DNA from 4 places in the Marinobacter sp. LV10R520-4 genome. Region 1 is predicted to be linked to each of the others. Evidence: predicted binding sites of a transcription regulator. Region 1 holds the regulator's gene; each other region holds the start of a gene.

Region 1 (3,976 bases):
GGCGTGGCAACCTACACCGGCGATGTTGAACTGGTGCAAGGGGACACCAGGCTGTTTGCTCAAGAGGTGGTGCTCTACCGCGACATAAACGGGCTTAACCGCATTGAAGCCACCGGTACCCCGGCCCACTACGTTCAGCCCACAGCCAACGGAAAAGGGGAAACCGACGCAAAAGCCCTCTCCATAACCTGGTCTGCTGCCGAGAAGCAGCTGACCTTTGAACGCGACGCAGTGATCAGGCAAACTGGCAATATTTTTCGCGGTGAGCTGATTCTTTACGACACCGTGAACCGCGTCGTCACTGCCCAAGGCAGTACCGAAGCAGGCTCCGGGTCAGGCCGGGTAGAAATGACGATCCAGCCGCGCAGCACACAGGAATCCGATGGCCGTTCTCAGAGCCAGTAATCTGGCAAAAAGCTACAAACAGAAAAAAGTGGTGATTGACGTCTCGCTGGAAATTCGCAGCGGCGAAATCGTAGGACTGCTGGGCCCTAACGGTGCCGGCAAAACCACCTGCTTTTATATGATTGTCGGGCTGGTGCAGGCTGACCGCGGCCGCATTACGATCGATAACCAGGACATCACTCCGCTGCCCATGCACGGCCGGGCACGAAAAGGCATTGGCTACCTGCCCCAGGAAGCCTCGGTGTTCCGCAAGCTCAGCGTGCGCGACAACATCATGGCCATTCTGGAAACCCGAAAAAGTATGAAGCGGGCCGAGCGCGAGGCAAAACTGGAGGAACTGCTAGCTGAGTTTCACATCAATCACATCCGCGACAGTTTGGGAATGGCGCTGTCTGGGGGGGAGCGTCGCCGGGTTGAAATTGCTCGCGCTCTGGCTATGGAGCCCGCGTTTATCCTGCTGGACGAACCCTTCGCCGGGGTAGACCCAATATCGGTGAGCGACATCAAGCAAATCATTCGCCATCTGCGAGACAAAGGCATAGGCGTACTGATCACCGACCACAACGTGCGCGACACCCTGGACATCTGCGAAAACGCTTATATTGTATCCGGCGGCCATATTATTGCCTCCGGCAGCTCCGCCGAAATTTTTGCCAATCAACAGGTAAAAGAAGTCTATCTGGGCAATGAATTCCGGCTGTAATAGATCCTCAAAGTGTGCATACCGTGACATCGTAAAAGGTGAATCGGTTGATTCCCCGGCGAACTCTAGTAGACTCGGCAGAGAACTTGCTTGTGAACGCAAACCCCGGTTAGCCAACTTTTTTTTGCGGCTGCCACGCGCCAACCGATCGAGTAATGGACTTCCAAGAATGGTGATGAAAGCTTCTTTGCAGCTCAAGCTGGGCCAGAGCCTGACCATGACGCCCCAGCTCCAGCAGGCAATTCGCCTGCTACAGCTTTCCACCCTCGACTTGCAGCAGGAAATCCAGCAGGCACTGGAGTCCAATCCCATGCTGGAAGCACCGGAAGACGACGATCACGGCGATGAGGAACCTACGCACGCCGACACTAACAACGATCAAAATTCGGACGCCAGCGCAGCAGAGACCTCTCCAGACACCAGCAAAGACTGGGACGAAAACGAAAACGGTCCCGACTGGGCCAGCGAAAACGAAATCCCCGATACCCTGCCAGACGACCTACCGGTAGATACCGCCTGGGACGACGTATACCAGTCGGCGCCGGCACCGGCCAGCAGCAATGGCGACGATAACGACTACGATTTTGAAACCCGCAACTCGCCTACTGAAACCCTGCGCGATCACCTGGAGTGGCAGCTCAACCTGACCACCATGACCGACCGCGACCGCGCCGTGGCTCATGCCCTGATGGACGCCGTTGACGAGCGTGGCTACCTGACCAGCTCGCTGGCCGAGATTTATACCGGCCTGCAGGACGAGCACGACGACGACCCGCTGGAACTGGATGAACTGAAAGCGGTACTCAGGCGCCTGCAGTTTTTTGACCCCCCCGGTGTGTTTGGTCGTGACCTGCAGGAATGCCTGCTGATCCAGCTGAACCAGATGCCGCCAGACACCCCTTGGGTTGCTCAGGCGCGCATGGTGATCACCCACTACATCAGCCTGCTGGGTAACCGTGACTACGCCCAACTGCTGCGCCGTAGCCGCCTGAAAGAAGACCAGCTAAAACACGTACTGGCGCTGATTACCAGCTTGAACCCGCGCCCCGGTGATGTGATTGACCGGACCGAACCGGACTACGTCATTCCAGACGTCATTGTGTACAAGCGCAACGATCGCTGGCGGGTAGAGCTGAATCCAGAAATTGCACCGCGCATTCGCGTCAATGCCAGCTATGCTTCATTGATAAAGCGCGCCGATAGCAGCGCTGACAACACCTACATGCGCGATCAGTTACAAGAGGCTAAATGGTTCATCAAAAGCTTGCAGAGCCGCAACGAAACGCTGCTGAAAGTGGCTACCCGTATTGTGGAATATCAACAGGGATTTCTGGACCAGGGTGAAGAAGCCATGAAACCGTTGATCCTCTCGGAAATCGCCCAAGCCGTAGAAATGCATGAATCTACCATCTCCCGGGTGACCACCCAGAAGTTCATGCACACACCTCGCGGCATTTTTGAGCTCAAATATTTTTTCTCCAGCCATGTCAGCACCGACGCTGGCGGAGAATGTTCCTCAACCGCTATCCGCGCCATGATAAAAAAACTGATAGCAGTCGAAACCTCCAAAAAACCGTTGAGCGACAGCAAGATTGCGGCCATGCTTGGGGAACAGGGAATCCAAGTGGCACGGCGTACCGTGGCCAAATACCGGGAGGCACTGCAAATACCTCCCTCTAATGAAAGAAAGCGACTGGTGTAGCAGCGCCAATGTAACAACACCGATGCAATAGCAGGAGAAGCCTATGCAACTCAACATTTCAGGCCATCATGTAGAACTGACCGAAGCACTCAAAGATTACGTGAACGAAAAGTTCCAGCGCCTGGAGCGCCACTTCGACCAGATTAGCAACACCAATGTGATTCTGCAGGTGGAAAAATTGCGCCAGATAGCCGAAGCTACCGTAAATATCAGCGGTGGCGAATTGCACGCCAAGGCCGAAACCGAAGATATGTACGCAGCGATTGACGCTCTGGTGGACAAACTGGACCGCCAGATCCTCAAGCACAAAGAAAAGCAAGTGTCCCGGATGCATGGTAACTAACACCGGACACAACGCGTAAACGCTTCACGCGCTGCGGCATGACACCATGCTGCAGCCTTTTTTTAATGGAAGTGCCGTCGACCCATGAGCGAGACATCCCTGACCATAGAAACCATCCTTGCCCCGGAACTGACACTTTGCAACGTACCAGCGTCCAGCAAGAAAAGGGTTCTTGAGTTTATTGCAGAGCAGATTCACCTGCATAACGCCACCTTGGGCGACACTCAGATATTCAGCAATCTGATTGCCCGCGAGCGCCTGGGTTCCACCGGAATCGGCCAGGGCATCGCCATCCCCCACTGCCGCCTGGAAGGCCTGGAGCACGTTATTGGCCTGCTGATCACTCTCAGCGAAAGCGTGGATTTCGATGCCATTGACAACCAGCCGGTAGATTTGGTTTTTGCCCTGGTTGTGCCAAAAGAAGCCACCAGCGAGCACCTTGAGCTGCTTAGCCAGCTTGCAGAAAAGTTCAACGATCGGGCTTTTTGCGACCGCCTGCGCCAATCGGAAGATGCCATTACCCTATTTCAGCGCATGACCTCCGGACGCTGATCTGTCCTACTCCGACCGTTCGCACCTAAAGAGTTATTAACGATGAAACTGATTATTGTCAGCGGCCGTTCCGGATCGGGTAAAAGTACGGCGTTGCACGTACTTGAAGACCTAGGTTTTTACTGCATCGACAATTTACCCATTGGCTTGCTGTTCCCGCTGACCAAAGAAACGGCCGCACAAGAGCCGGCCGGCCGCTTGCAAAAAATGGCAGTAAGTATAGACGCGCGCAACCTGTCCGGTGAGCTTGCCAATTTCGAAGATATTCACG
Region 2 (3,976 bases), 3.1 Mb from region 1:
CAGGGAGCCGGTGGCCTCGTTACGGATGGGCGGCCGGGTTTCCTTGCGCTGCAGCTGTTCGGTAAACCCACCGCCTTGAATCATGAACCCTGGAATTACCCGATGAAATACGGTGTCATCATAATAACTCGAACGCACGTATTCCAGAAAATTGGCCACTGTGTCCGGTGCGACGTCTGGCCTCAACTGAAGTGTAAATTGGCCTTCGGAGGTGATGACATCCACTTTGACCAGATCCTGATTGCTGAATTCGCTGGCGCTATCATCAGCGTTAGCGGTGCCCACCAGAGCGCAGGTTGCGGTCAGAACGGAAAAGCAAAATGCAGGAAAAAAACGTTTTACAGCGGGCATGCTCTGGCTACCTTTGCAGATTGCGATTAAAAAATGTGATTTAAAGCACGGCAGAGAAGCGGAACAGGCTATTAACGCTTCAGGCGCTGGCCAGAATAGTACTGGATGACACTGCCGTATGCTGGCCACCAGCGCCGTAGAGTTTTTGCCGGCTGCTAGCACCGCGAACTATATCACTTAATCTGGCCAGGCGTTTTTGCATGTGGGCCATTACCCGGCCGTTGTTCTGGTTTAGTTGCTGGCACTGGGTCAGTGCCTGATCGGCCTGTTGCCAAAGCTGGTGAAGCTCGGTCAAGCCAGCAGCGGCAATAAAGCGGGAAGGATTGCCGCTCTCAGGACGAAAGCCCATAGCAACCAAAGCGTGAATCTTGAGCTTGGCGCGTTCGCGAATTTGCTCCAGCTGGGCGTTCTTTTCGTCAGTCAGTGCCTGCAACTGTTTCATGTCAGAGGTGGACAGCAGTTCTTTTTCATCGCGCAAAAGATCCGCCATAGCAGACAACTGGCGGATATCCTGCGCAAGAAGGTGTTTCAGATCATCAATAGCGGCCATAATTTATTCACCCGAATATGCTTTTATCCATATCAAGCATTTTCTGGGCCAATTGTTGAGCGTCTACCTTGTAACTGCCATCTTCCAGGGCGCTGCGAATCTGAGAGATCCGCTCATCGTCCATTTCCGGGAAGTCGCCCAGTTTCTGCTCTAGCTGTTTAAGATCGCGGGCCTGAGTGCTCAAATTAACATTCTCACCGCGGGCCTGCGTGCTTTGGGCTGCGGCCTTCTCTGCCGTTGCGGTTTTGGCCGCGTTGCCGGCTTTATCGGCGGTGGGGCGCTGGGTGTTGATTTGGCTTTGGTTGATTCCATTGAAGTCAACGGACATGTTGGTACCTGCTGTATTGGGTGCTGCGCCGGTCGAGGCGCAAAATATGGCCTATGACTGAGTAACGGCGGCGGTCAAAAAAGCTTTAACATATTTTTACAAAAAAATGGCCGGCTAGTTTTTGCCGCTGGTGTTTTGGCGGCAAGGGCTTCTGTGGTGTAACGGCAAGGATGTGCCGAAAAGTGCAGAAAAAGCGCCGCCTGGCTTTCCGTTGGCTTCTTACATCGGAATCAGCACCTGGCCAGGCGCGGTCACCCGCCCTTTGATGGTTCGTGAAGACTGCAGGTTTTCCACCAACACCTGCTCACCAATCGCCGCATTGGCCAGGGCCTTTCCGCGCGAACGCACGGTGAAAGAACCGCTGCTGGCGGTGATCATAACATGGTCGCCACGCTCCACGGCATCGGGTGCCGCAAGTAGATTCGGGGTAATCAGCGAGCCACTGTTAATGGGCCGGCGAACTTCCATGCCGATGATTGATTGCGCTTCGACAATGGTCCCACGGCGGCTGGCATTCACCACAACGGTCCGCTGGCTTAACATATCGGCGCGAAGGCGCTCGCCGCGGGCGAGTGGGCGGCTAGCCACCAAAGCCGGTCCGCGAATGTCTACGGTAGCACCCAGATACATGCGCCATGGTCGCTCGCCGCTGCACTCGATTAACATAGAGGGCTGGCCGGACTTCCAGGGATCACCGTTGAAATGAACGTTCAGCGGACCACTGCAGGCAGCCAATGACAATCTGGGGTCGGGTTTTGCGCTTTCATAGCTGACTTCATAGCCTGCAGCGGCCTGTTCTGTGGCAAACTGTTGCAAAAACAGATTAGCCGCAGTGTGAATGTCATGTGCGGTAGAGTTTGCCAGCGCAAACGAGCTTAGGCATAGGCCGAGCAGGGCAATGACAAGAGTGTGTTTGCGCATAATATAAAAGCGTCCTGTTTTGCCGGTGTGTTGGTAAAGCCTGCTGTGCTGCGCAAAAATAATTCCGGTGGCATCACGATTTGCGGGCACTGGCCGTTAAACCTGACATGCGATAGCGATATTTTGGCGCATGTCAGAAAAATTGCTCTTTCAAGACTCTTAAGAAAGCAAAAACTGTGCCGGTTAGCCCGGCCGTCGGGAGAAAGAACTATGGCAGGTGTATTGGACAGCGTGAACCAGCGTACGCAGATGGTCGGGAAAAACCGGCTGGAGTTGCTATTGTTTCGGCTCCGCGGGCGCCAGGTGTATGGCATTAACGTGTTTAAGGTAAAAGAGGTGTTGCAGTGCCCTAAGCTGTTCAGCATTCCCAGCAGCCTACCGGTGGTTCGCGGCGTGGCGTACACACGCGGCGCGACTATTCCGATTATTGATCTGGCGATGGCGATTGGCATGCCGGCCATCCCTCAAGAAGATCTGGCCACCAGTTTTGTGATCATTACCGAGTACAATCGCAAAACCCAAGGCTTTCTGGTGAGTGGCGTGGAAGGCATTGTGAATATGAACTGGGAAGATATTCTGCCACCGCCTAAAGGCGCAGGCCGCGATGTGTACCTGACAGCCGTCACCAAAATTGACGACAAGCTGGTTGAAATCATTGATGTAGAGAAAGTTCTTTCGGAAGTGGCTCCACTGAAGGAAGACGTTGGTGAAGGTGTTCTCAGCCGCAGTGCCGAGAGGGTTCAAGGCCATCTTCCGGTGTTGGTGGTGGACGACTCGAATGTGGCCCGGCGGCAGATCGAGCGTTGCCTGAAAGCCATAGGCATGGACGCTGTTATCCACAATGACGGCAAGCAGGCTCTGGACTATCTGGTGGAGATCACCGCCGACGGCTCCAAAGCGACAGATCATCATTCGATGATGATTTCCGACGTTGAAATGCCTGAAATGGACGGCTATACACTGGTTGCGCGTTGTAAGGAAAATCCGCTGATCAGCGAGCTGTATATTATGCTGCATACGTCCCTGAGCGGGGTGTTTAACAAAGCGATGGTTCAGAAAGTGGGGGCGGACGATTTTATGGCGAAATTCAGTCCGGACGAACTGGCCGAGCGGGTTATGGATATTATTGATGGAAAATAAACGTGTTACGTCACAGGCCATTAGAATCGAGAACGCATGAAATCTGAAATTACTCATCAGGAATACGCGGCGTTCAAAACCTTTCTGCAGGACGCATCCGGCATTCTGCTGGGTGACAATAAACAGTATCTGGTGAAAAGCCGGCTACGCCGGATTTTGGAAGACAATCAGCTTGTCTCTCTTGGGGAGTTACTTGATCGCCTGAAGCGTCCGGGCCGCAATAATCTGAGCGAGGTGGTTATAGACGCTATGACCACCAACGAAACTCTATGGTTTCGGGATAATCATCCGTTCCGCATTTTGCAGGATATTTTGTTGCCTGAGTTTGCTGACCGTAAGATGCCGCAGCCGTTACGCATCTGGTCGGCGGCCTGCTCTACCGGGCAGGAACCGTATTCCACTGCAATGGTGATCGAAGAGTATCGCCGCTTGCGGCCGGGGCGCCTGCGTGACGTGAAGATTGTCGCCACCGACATTTCCAAAACGGTGCTGGATGCGGCGCGTCGTGGCGAATATGAAACTATTGCTATTGGTCGGGGCTTGTCGCCGGAGCGGCAAAAACAGTTTTTTACCGCTGCTGCCAACGGCCGTTGGCAGATCAAACCACAGATAAAAGCGATGGTGGAGTATAAGGAAATCAACTTATTAGAGCGGTATCTTCTAGGCAAGTTTGATATCGCCATGTG
Region 3 (3,976 bases), 3.0 Mb from region 1:
AGCCTGTCAGCCATCACCGGCGACGCCACCATTAACGCCATTAACGCTATTGCCAAACATTTGCGCACATTCGTTTTACACAGAATCACTTTGGAAAGGTTCACAGAGGCCACCATTCGCTGTTGAAGAAACGCCCCATCCAGCCCATCTGGTTGGCTTGGTCAAAGTCACCGGTGCCACCGTAAGCAATGCGGGCATCGGCAATGCGGTTAGACGCCAGAGTGTTGTCCGGCTTGATATCCTGGGGCCGCACCAAACCTGTCAGGCGAATGTATTCTTCGCCATTGGTCAGCGACAGCCACTTCTCGCCACGAATGCGCAACACGCCGTTAGGCAGTACTTCGGTGACGGTCACGGTAATGCTGCCGGCCAGGCTGTTGCTTTGATCGGCCTCGGCGGCACCCTGAAAATCTCGCTGTTGCTCGATAGCCGTTGCCAGCCCCAGCTGGTTTCTACCAAATATGTTGGGCTCGGTCAGGCTGATGTCACTGTCTTTCGAGATACTGGTTTCCGCGTTTTTACTGGCGCGGGTAGACTCGTTCAAGGTCACCGTAAGCACATCGCCCACGTTGAGCGCCACTGTGTCGCCGTAAAAATTGTAATTGCGGCTAACCTGGTAAATAGAACCGGTTTCGAGATCGCGCTGCATCATCGCCTGGGCCCGCACCGGAGCGTATTCCGGGTCATCCGGCATGGCGCGGGGCCGGCTCATGGCAGCGCAACCCTGAAGCACCGCCAGCACTAGAACCATGGCAACGCTGGCGCTGCGGCGGAACTGTAAAAAAACGGTGTTAGCTGTCATAGCGAAACCTCTGGCCGGCAACAACCGGCGTTAACCAATATTGTTGGTGATGAACTGCAGCATCTGATCAACAGTCGATACCACTTTCGAGTTCATTTCGTAGGCGCGCTGGGTGGTAATCATATTCACCAGCTCTTCCACCACTTCCACGTTGGAAGACTCAATAGAACCCTGCTCCAGCGTGCCCAGCCCGGCCAGGCCCGCCTCACCTTCGGCCGGGTCGCCACTGGCATTGGTTTCCTTGAACAGGTTGTTACCAATAGCCTGCAAGCCCTGGGGGTTGATAAAATCCACCAAGGTGATCTGGCCCAGGTTGATGGGAGCAGCCTGATCGTCGGTGACTGCGGTCACCGTGCCATCGCGACCGATGGTCACATTAGTGGCGTTGTCCGGAATGTTGATGTTGGGCTCCAGGGCGTAACCGCTAGGATTCACCACATCGCCATCGGAATTGAGCTGAAATTGACCGTCGCGGGTATAGGCGGTTTGGCCGTCTGGCATTTGCACTTGCATAAAGCCGCGGCCGTTAATCGCCATGTCCAGGGGCTGCTCGGTTATCTGCAAGTTGCCCTGTGTAAACTGTTTGGCGGTACCCACAACACGCACACCGGTACCTAATTGCAACCCGGAAGGTAATTCGGTGTTCTGTGTGTTCAGGCCACCGGGTTGGCGTTTCACCTGATACAGAAGATCCTGAAACACCGCGCGGTCGCGCTTGAAACCGGTGGTGTTCACGTTCGCCAGGTTGTTAGAGATGGTGGACATGTTGGTGTCCTGCGCGCTCAACCCGGTTTTACTGACCCATAATGCTGGATGCATTTTTATCGCTCCCTACCGTCAGGCTGTTGTGGATGGCGGCGAATTCTTGCCGCTTTCCCGCCCGCCGGCGTGTTGTTTCAAGTTTTGATACCCGTGCTATTAAAGGTTCTGCAATAGCCGTGCCGCTGCTTCAGAATTTTCTTTGGCGGTGCTCATTACTTTTACCTGCATTTCGTACTGCCGTGAAAGCTGCAGATTGGAAATCATTTCTGCCACCGCGTTTACGTTGGAGCTTTCCAGAAAGCCACTGGAAACTCGGGCGTTGGCATCGGCTGGTTCATTACCACCAACCGCCTGATCGGGCTTGCGACGTATAAAGCCATCCGGGCCTTTTTCCAGTGCCTGTGGCGGCGGCGTTACCAGCTTGAGCCGGTCCACCTCCACCAACTGATCGGGCGGGCCACCCACCGGAACGATAGACACGGTGCCGTCGGCACCAATCTCAACGTTATCAAAAGGCGGCAAAGCCACCGGACCACCATTGCCCAGCACCATTTCACCGTTAGCCAATCGCAGCAGGCCATTTACATCTATCTGCAAGGAGCCACTGCGAGTGAACACTTCTTCACCCAGGTTGTTTTGCACCGCCAGCCAGCTGTCGCCTTCCATCGCCACATCCAGCTTGCGCCCGGTTTCCATCAGTGCGCCCGAAGACAAATCGGTACCCGGGCGTTCCGTCATCGCGTAGGCGCGTGTAGGGTGATGCTCGCCAAACACCGGCATACTGCGGGCCTGGGCGAAATCTTTTTTAAAACCGGTGGTGGTCACGTTGGCCAGGTTGTTGGCGTGGGCGCGCTGGGCCAGCATGTTCTGCTTGGCACCGGACATTCCGATATAAAGGGCTTTGTCCATGGGGAAGGCTCCTGCCGGATATTTGACTGTTATCAGTCTTAAAGCAGGAGTCGTGCCAGTTTTAGTGGCAACGAAATAAGAAAAGCTCAGGAGTAAACAGAACCGGGCCTTATCTGGCCCGGTTCTGTTAAAAGCACCCTGGCGGGCGCTCGATGGCTTACCTCAGGTTGATGATGGTCTGGGTGACCGCATCCGAGGTTTCAATGGTTTTGGCATTGGCCTGATAGTTACGCTGGGCAATAATCAGGTTCACCAGTTCCGCAGACAGGTCTACGTTGGATTCTTCAACCGAGCTGGACTGAATCGCCCCCAGGGTTCCGGTATCGGGCCTACCGATAACCGCCTGGCCAGAGTCGAAGGTTTCTACCCAGCTTGTATCACCAGACGGTGACAGCCCGTTGGCATTCGAAAAGCTGGCCAACGCTACCTGCCCCAGGGATTTCGACTGGCCATTGGTATAGCGGGCAAAAATCACGCCTTCCTGCGACACATCCAGCCCCGACAGCCGGCCGGTGGTATAACCATCTTGGCGTTGATCATTGACACCGAAGCTGGCGCCATATTGAGTGGCGCTACCCAAATTCAGGTCAAACGTCGCGCCGGCCCCAGACGCCGCTCCATTTGCGTTTAAATCCTTATCTTTTGGCACCCAGTTATCGATTGAAATTACGCCATTTGCATTGCTATTAGCAGTGGCCAGATTTCCATTTTGGTCAAACACCAATTCATACGGCACGTAATTAGGCGGTGTCGTTGTAGACCCAGCTGCACCGCCCACTGCTTCGCCATCTACCTGCAGGTGTAACAACCAATTGCTCTGAGAACCCCCTGCTGGAGCTTGTTTAGTATAAAACTGCGTGACCTCATGGGGATTCCCCAAGCTGTCGAAGATGTTGGTTGCTGTAACGTGATTGTAAGTCGTCGGATCTAACGGGTCGAAAGGATTAGGCGGCGTTGCCGTGAGCACTTGTTCCCGCGCATCCAGATTGAGGTCGGTACGCAGGTTGGTGGTGCGCTGCGGCGCCAGGTTATCGCTCGCTATTTGCAAATCGTCACGAACGCCCGACAGGTTACCGGCGGCGTCTGCAACAAAGCCTTGCACCCGCATATTCTGGTTGTTCACCACAAAACCGTCTTTGTCAGTACCGAACTGGCCAGCGCGGGAATATCGCAGCTCGCCGCCATTGTTCAATACAAAAAAGCCGTCGCCGTCGATAGCAAGGTCTAGTCCACTATCCGTAAAGCTGATGTTGCCCTGGCCAAACGACTGTTGAACGCTTTGCACACTAACCCCGTCGCCAACCGGGGCGCTGCCAGAACTTAAAAAACCATTGGCGTACAAATCCCCAAACTGCACGCGGCTGCCTTTAAAACCCACTGTACTGGCGTTTGCAATGTTATTGCCGGTTACGTCCAAGTCTACCGCCGCCGCCCGGAGGCCGCTTAATCCTGTGTTAAATGCCATGATTCACCCCTGCTGACGCCGGTATTAATTAATTTGTT
Region 4 (3,976 bases), 3.8 Mb from region 1:
GTAAGGCTCAATCTCAAGTTCCGCCGCTAACTTTTTAAAAGTCTCAAGATCCGGCCCATCTCCGAACAGTTCATACCGAATATTACGACACTCATGCTCATAAACCAAAGAACGGATAACCCGGAGTGCAAAATCAATCCCTTTGTAGTAAGAGGCTCTGCCTACCGTCACAATCCTTACAGTTTCACCCTCTTCCCGCAAACCCGGCTTCACATTCGTTGCTTCAATTCCGTTGGTCACGCAATGAACCTTGGAGGGCGGCACACCATTGATGTTAATCAGGCGTTGCTTAACGTAGGGGCTAACCGCAAAACATGCAGTGCATGAGAACAAGGGTAACCTGTTAAGAATTACCTTAATGAGCTTCTTGAGAAAACCCGGGTGCGTCCGCACACCGGGTGTGTGGTCGTGGACAATGATTTCCCGAACACCACACAGTCTGAAGATGAAAAACCGGAACGATTTTGTTTCCTGATCTGTCAGGTAGACTGCCTTAATCGAGTTTTTTTTGATGTAGCTCGCCTGGTGCATTACCGAGCGGAGAGACCTGGACGTAAAATCCGCCTGTTCAACGATGCAGTTATGATCAATCAAACATTCAGGGACTTCAGAAACCGTTGGGAATACAACGTAGGTCTGATAATTCTTCGCTTCATAAAAGACCGACAGCTCACACCAAAGCCGCTCCATTAACTTCCAAGCGTAACCGGTATTTGAATCGAAATTGCCTGCAGCCAATACACCTGATTTACGCTGCACGTTTTTCCCCCGAAGGTTTTGTAAAAACACGCTTAACCAGCCGCTTCCAGTTTTCTTTATAAAGTAGAGACTGGAAGATGTGTGCCACACCCAACTTCAAGAGGCCGTGCCTTAAGTAACTTTTTCCCATGCCAAATTGTTTCTGTGAAATATAAAAGTTACACAGAGGACGGATATCTTCTTTCACATACAGGTCTCTATATAACTTCATACTAAACAGGTTAACGTTATTTTTTGTCAGAAAGTCAGCAGATTTATTTGAATCGTGAACACGCACCGTCGTCAAACTTTGGCTGAGATAAGCAAAGCCGTATTTTCGTGAAACCTTAAGTGTAAAATTAAAATCTTCCGACTTCAATATACCGGGGTCCCATCTAAAGTGGTCATGGACATCTCGCCGCACGGCGAAAGTTGACGGGTATAGAGGATAGCCTTTGAACAGAAGCCTTAGTAGATTCTCACCTTCAACAGTAAACAGTTTACCCTCCTGATTCTTCGACAAGTCGTAGATGTAGGGAAACATATCGGAGTTTGAGAGGGTGTAAGGCTCTGGAAGCTTTATATCATGCTTGTGGAAATCCGAGAACAGAAAAGCGATGTTCGGCGTAGTATCTATGGCTTTTTTATAGACAGCCAGTTTCTCCGGGTGCCATAGATCATCGCTGTCCAGATAACAAATGTAACTGCCGCTCGACAGCGAGATGCCTTTGTTGCGGGCAGACGCTACACCCGAATTTTTCTGCTTGTGGTAAGTGATTCGATCGCTAAAACAACGTAAAGCTTCCTCAGTGTCATCAGTCGAACCATCGTCGACAACAATAATTTCAAAGTCTCGGAAAGTTTGGCTAAGAACGGAATTTACAGCGTCAGCAGCCATCCCAGACCGATTATAAGAGGGTATTATAACTGAAAAGAAAGCCATATTAATTCCATGTAAATTGATTCACTCCTCTGGCTTGAACACGTCCTCCGCGAGGAGGATCAGCCCTTTTTTTCTCTAAGCCTATCTATTTTATACCAATTTCTGGCGGAGCTAAATGATGACAGAGGGGAGAAGGTCGCACCCGATAAAACGCTAGATACCGACCTGCGGCGGCACAGCTACTTAACTGTTTTGAGTCGCCGGCAGCCAACAAGCATAAGCAGCCCTCCTGTAAGCAATAGAAGCGAAGAGGGTTCGGGCACCGCGTCTTGCCTGGTCCACATTTTCGTGATCACCCCTTGTATGCTATACACAGTATAATCGTCATTGACCCACATATCATCGTTCACAGCACCGAAGGAACCACCTATGAAACTTTCAACTGGAAAATGGGCAGGACCACTTACGAAGGGTGTTGCATCAAAATTGAAACTTAGGCTGACCACATCTGGACCGCGATAACCCCCTCCAGGCACTTCGTCGAGGTAGCTGAACCGGTTATGGTAAAATCGGAGGTAATAAAAGGGGGGGTCAGAGCCTGGCCCCCAATAGTCGAGTCCTTGAGTAGCATATTTCCAAGACAGTACCTCACCCCATCCAGACCCTCCTGCACCCTCTCGCCAAGCCTGTGGGTCAAATACGATTTCACCATTCATGACGCTATCGCCATTTGTGACCACTATTCCATCATCCCTTACAAGAGGCACCAAGGCATCGTGGCGGCCTATGGTCGTCTGGATATCGTTAGTAACACCATGGAAATAATAGGTAACCGGCGTCGCCCAGCAAGCTGCGCTACTAACTAGTAGAAGAGTGAAGATAATGACGCGCATAATGGCTAACACCTAACTTAAAGCATGAGACAATATTTAAAGCAAGTTTCGTGCCACCATTTTTGTATCAGTCACTTAGAACAATAAAGATATCACGCCTGTTAAAAAAACCGACGCTTTTGAAGCGTTTCCCGAGGGTGCCTGCTTCTCAAATACCCGTCAGCACATGCGAGTTATAAAAAAAGTCCTAAGCCGTTAGCTTTTGCAGTTTCGATCAGAGAACCGCGAGTCGCACGGCGCATGCAAGAGGCGGAGCTTATGGCCGCAACCTCTTCTTCGATATCGCTCGGCAGCGCGATCGCACAATGCGCGATTTATTTGCATTTACAAACAGCTGTTCAAAAAAAAGCGCAAAGTGTTATCGCTAAGGGCCTGTAATAGAGCAAATGAAACCGTCTCGCCTAAGCTCTTCTCGCTCCAGAATTTCAGCTTTAAGGAGCTTAATCGATTCTTGGTTCTGATCAAGATCCTTTAACATCTCATTCAAACCGCTTTGAATCCCCCCACAGGTAGTACTGCAGAAAACCGCGCCTTTATAAAAATACGCCCTCTGAGGCTTAGTATCTGAAAGCAAAACCGGCTTACCGGCAGAAACACTTTCATATGCCCCGCAAACCAGACAGTCCGCTCGCGTCGTAAGATCAATAGTAAAATTGCATTCTGACAAAAGTGAAAAGTAAACTTCTTCGTCGACGAAGCCCAACAAATGCACATTTTCGGGTAAAGCCTCTGCCGAAATTTTAAAAATCGCTTTCCGATAATTTCCTGTAAAATAAAAATTTATCGAATTCGTAAACATTTCAGCCGCGGCCATCAGGGCCTCAATGGGTTCATCCTCGCCCCAAGACGTGATGCAAAACGCAGTTAGTTTTTTGTCTGTTTTAGATCGAATGAAACCGTTAACACTTGCTGATTTAGAAGCTGGCAGAACAGGTAGTGGATCAGGCAATATTAACGGCTTACCACCTTTAGAACTGACAACGTTCGCCATATGTTCATTTGTTACAATAATAAAATTCGAATTTCTAATTATTATTCGGTTAAGTAAATTAACTAGCCTGTTAAATCTCCCTTCATAATGTATCCCGGTATTATGAGCATCAACGATCAGGCTGAAACGAAGAAGTTTCGAACACGCCAGCACAAGTACGCTAAGAACCACGGAAGGATTCTGAGCGAATACATAGTGGGGCTTGCGGCGCATAATCAGCTTGAAGGTTGTGTAGCTGCTCACTACGTAACGCACAAGAGCAGAACTCTGCCCGTGGGTTATCTCCCAGAGAGGCACCCCTAAATATTTGCTCGCGGAGCGGTTTCTGGTTTGGCGTTCCCACGTTATCCAGATTGAGCGAGATAAATCACTTCCCTTCTTCATTGACTGGCCCTTATCTTCACATCAAGCACAAAAAATTCTAATCCCCAAGAAACATCGCTTGGCAATTTCTGCTTGTTTAGCAAAAAA

What was found. The regulator sigma-54, encoded in region 1, starts transcription at its own class of promoters, with help from an activator protein. The targets are predictions, from matches to a motif close to ANTGGCATNNANNTTGCTNT.
Region 2: flgA (flagellar basal body P-ring formation chaperone FlgA) is a predicted target of sigma-54. The motif match lies at 2,315-2,334, and genes of this name have one in related genera.
Region 3: ATG98_RS16615 (flagellar basal body rod protein FlgF) is a predicted target of sigma-54. The motif match lies at 2,514-2,533, and genes of this name have one in related genera.
Region 4: ATG98_RS20250 (PEP-CTERM sorting domain-containing protein) is a predicted target of sigma-54. The motif match lies at 2,553-2,572, and genes of this name have one in related genera.

Annotation. Positions count from the first base shown of each region.
Region 1 covers NZ_PDJM01000001.1:364,205-368,180, forward strand. The annotation lists gene lptA (lipopolysaccharide transport periplasmic protein LptA) at 1-405, shown strand, start outside; gene lptB (LPS export ABC transporter ATP-binding protein) at 383-1,108, shown strand; gene ATG98_RS01725 (RNA polymerase factor sigma-54) at 1,278-2,810, shown strand; gene hpf (ribosome hibernation promoting factor) at 2,854-3,153, shown strand; gene ptsN (PTS IIA-like nitrogen regulatory protein PtsN) at 3,238-3,705, shown strand; gene rapZ (RNase adapter RapZ) at 3,748-3,976, shown strand, end outside.
Region 2 covers NZ_PDJM01000001.1:3,495,482-3,499,457, forward strand. The annotation lists gene ATG98_RS16945 (peptidylprolyl isomerase) at 1-351, opposite strand, end outside; gene ATG98_RS16950 (flagella synthesis protein FlgN) at 431-901, opposite strand; gene flgM (flagellar biosynthesis anti-sigma factor FlgM) at 909-1,229, opposite strand; gene flgA (flagellar basal body P-ring formation chaperone FlgA) at 1,449-2,150, opposite strand; gene ATG98_RS16965 (chemotaxis protein CheV) at 2,361-3,290, shown strand; gene ATG98_RS16970 (CheR family methyltransferase) at 3,327-3,976, shown strand, end outside.
Region 3 covers NZ_PDJM01000001.1:3,410,831-3,414,806, reverse strand. The annotation lists gene ATG98_RS16630 (flagellar basal body P-ring protein FlgI) at 1-116, opposite strand, end outside; gene flgH (flagellar basal body L-ring protein FlgH) at 101-802, opposite strand; gene flgG (flagellar basal-body rod protein FlgG) at 833-1,621, opposite strand; gene ATG98_RS16615 (flagellar basal body rod protein FlgF) at 1,721-2,473, opposite strand; gene flgE (flagellar hook protein FlgE) at 2,631-3,938, opposite strand; gene ATG98_RS16605 (flagellar hook assembly protein FlgD) at 3,963-3,976, opposite strand, start outside.
Region 4 covers NZ_PDJM01000001.1:4,179,545-4,183,520, forward strand. The annotation lists gene ATG98_RS20240 (glycosyltransferase family 4 protein) at 1-759, opposite strand, end outside; gene ATG98_RS20245 (glycosyltransferase family 2 protein) at 749-1,681, opposite strand; gene ATG98_RS20250 (PEP-CTERM sorting domain-containing protein) at 1,861-2,514, opposite strand; gene ATG98_RS20255 (hypothetical protein) at 2,879-3,889, opposite strand.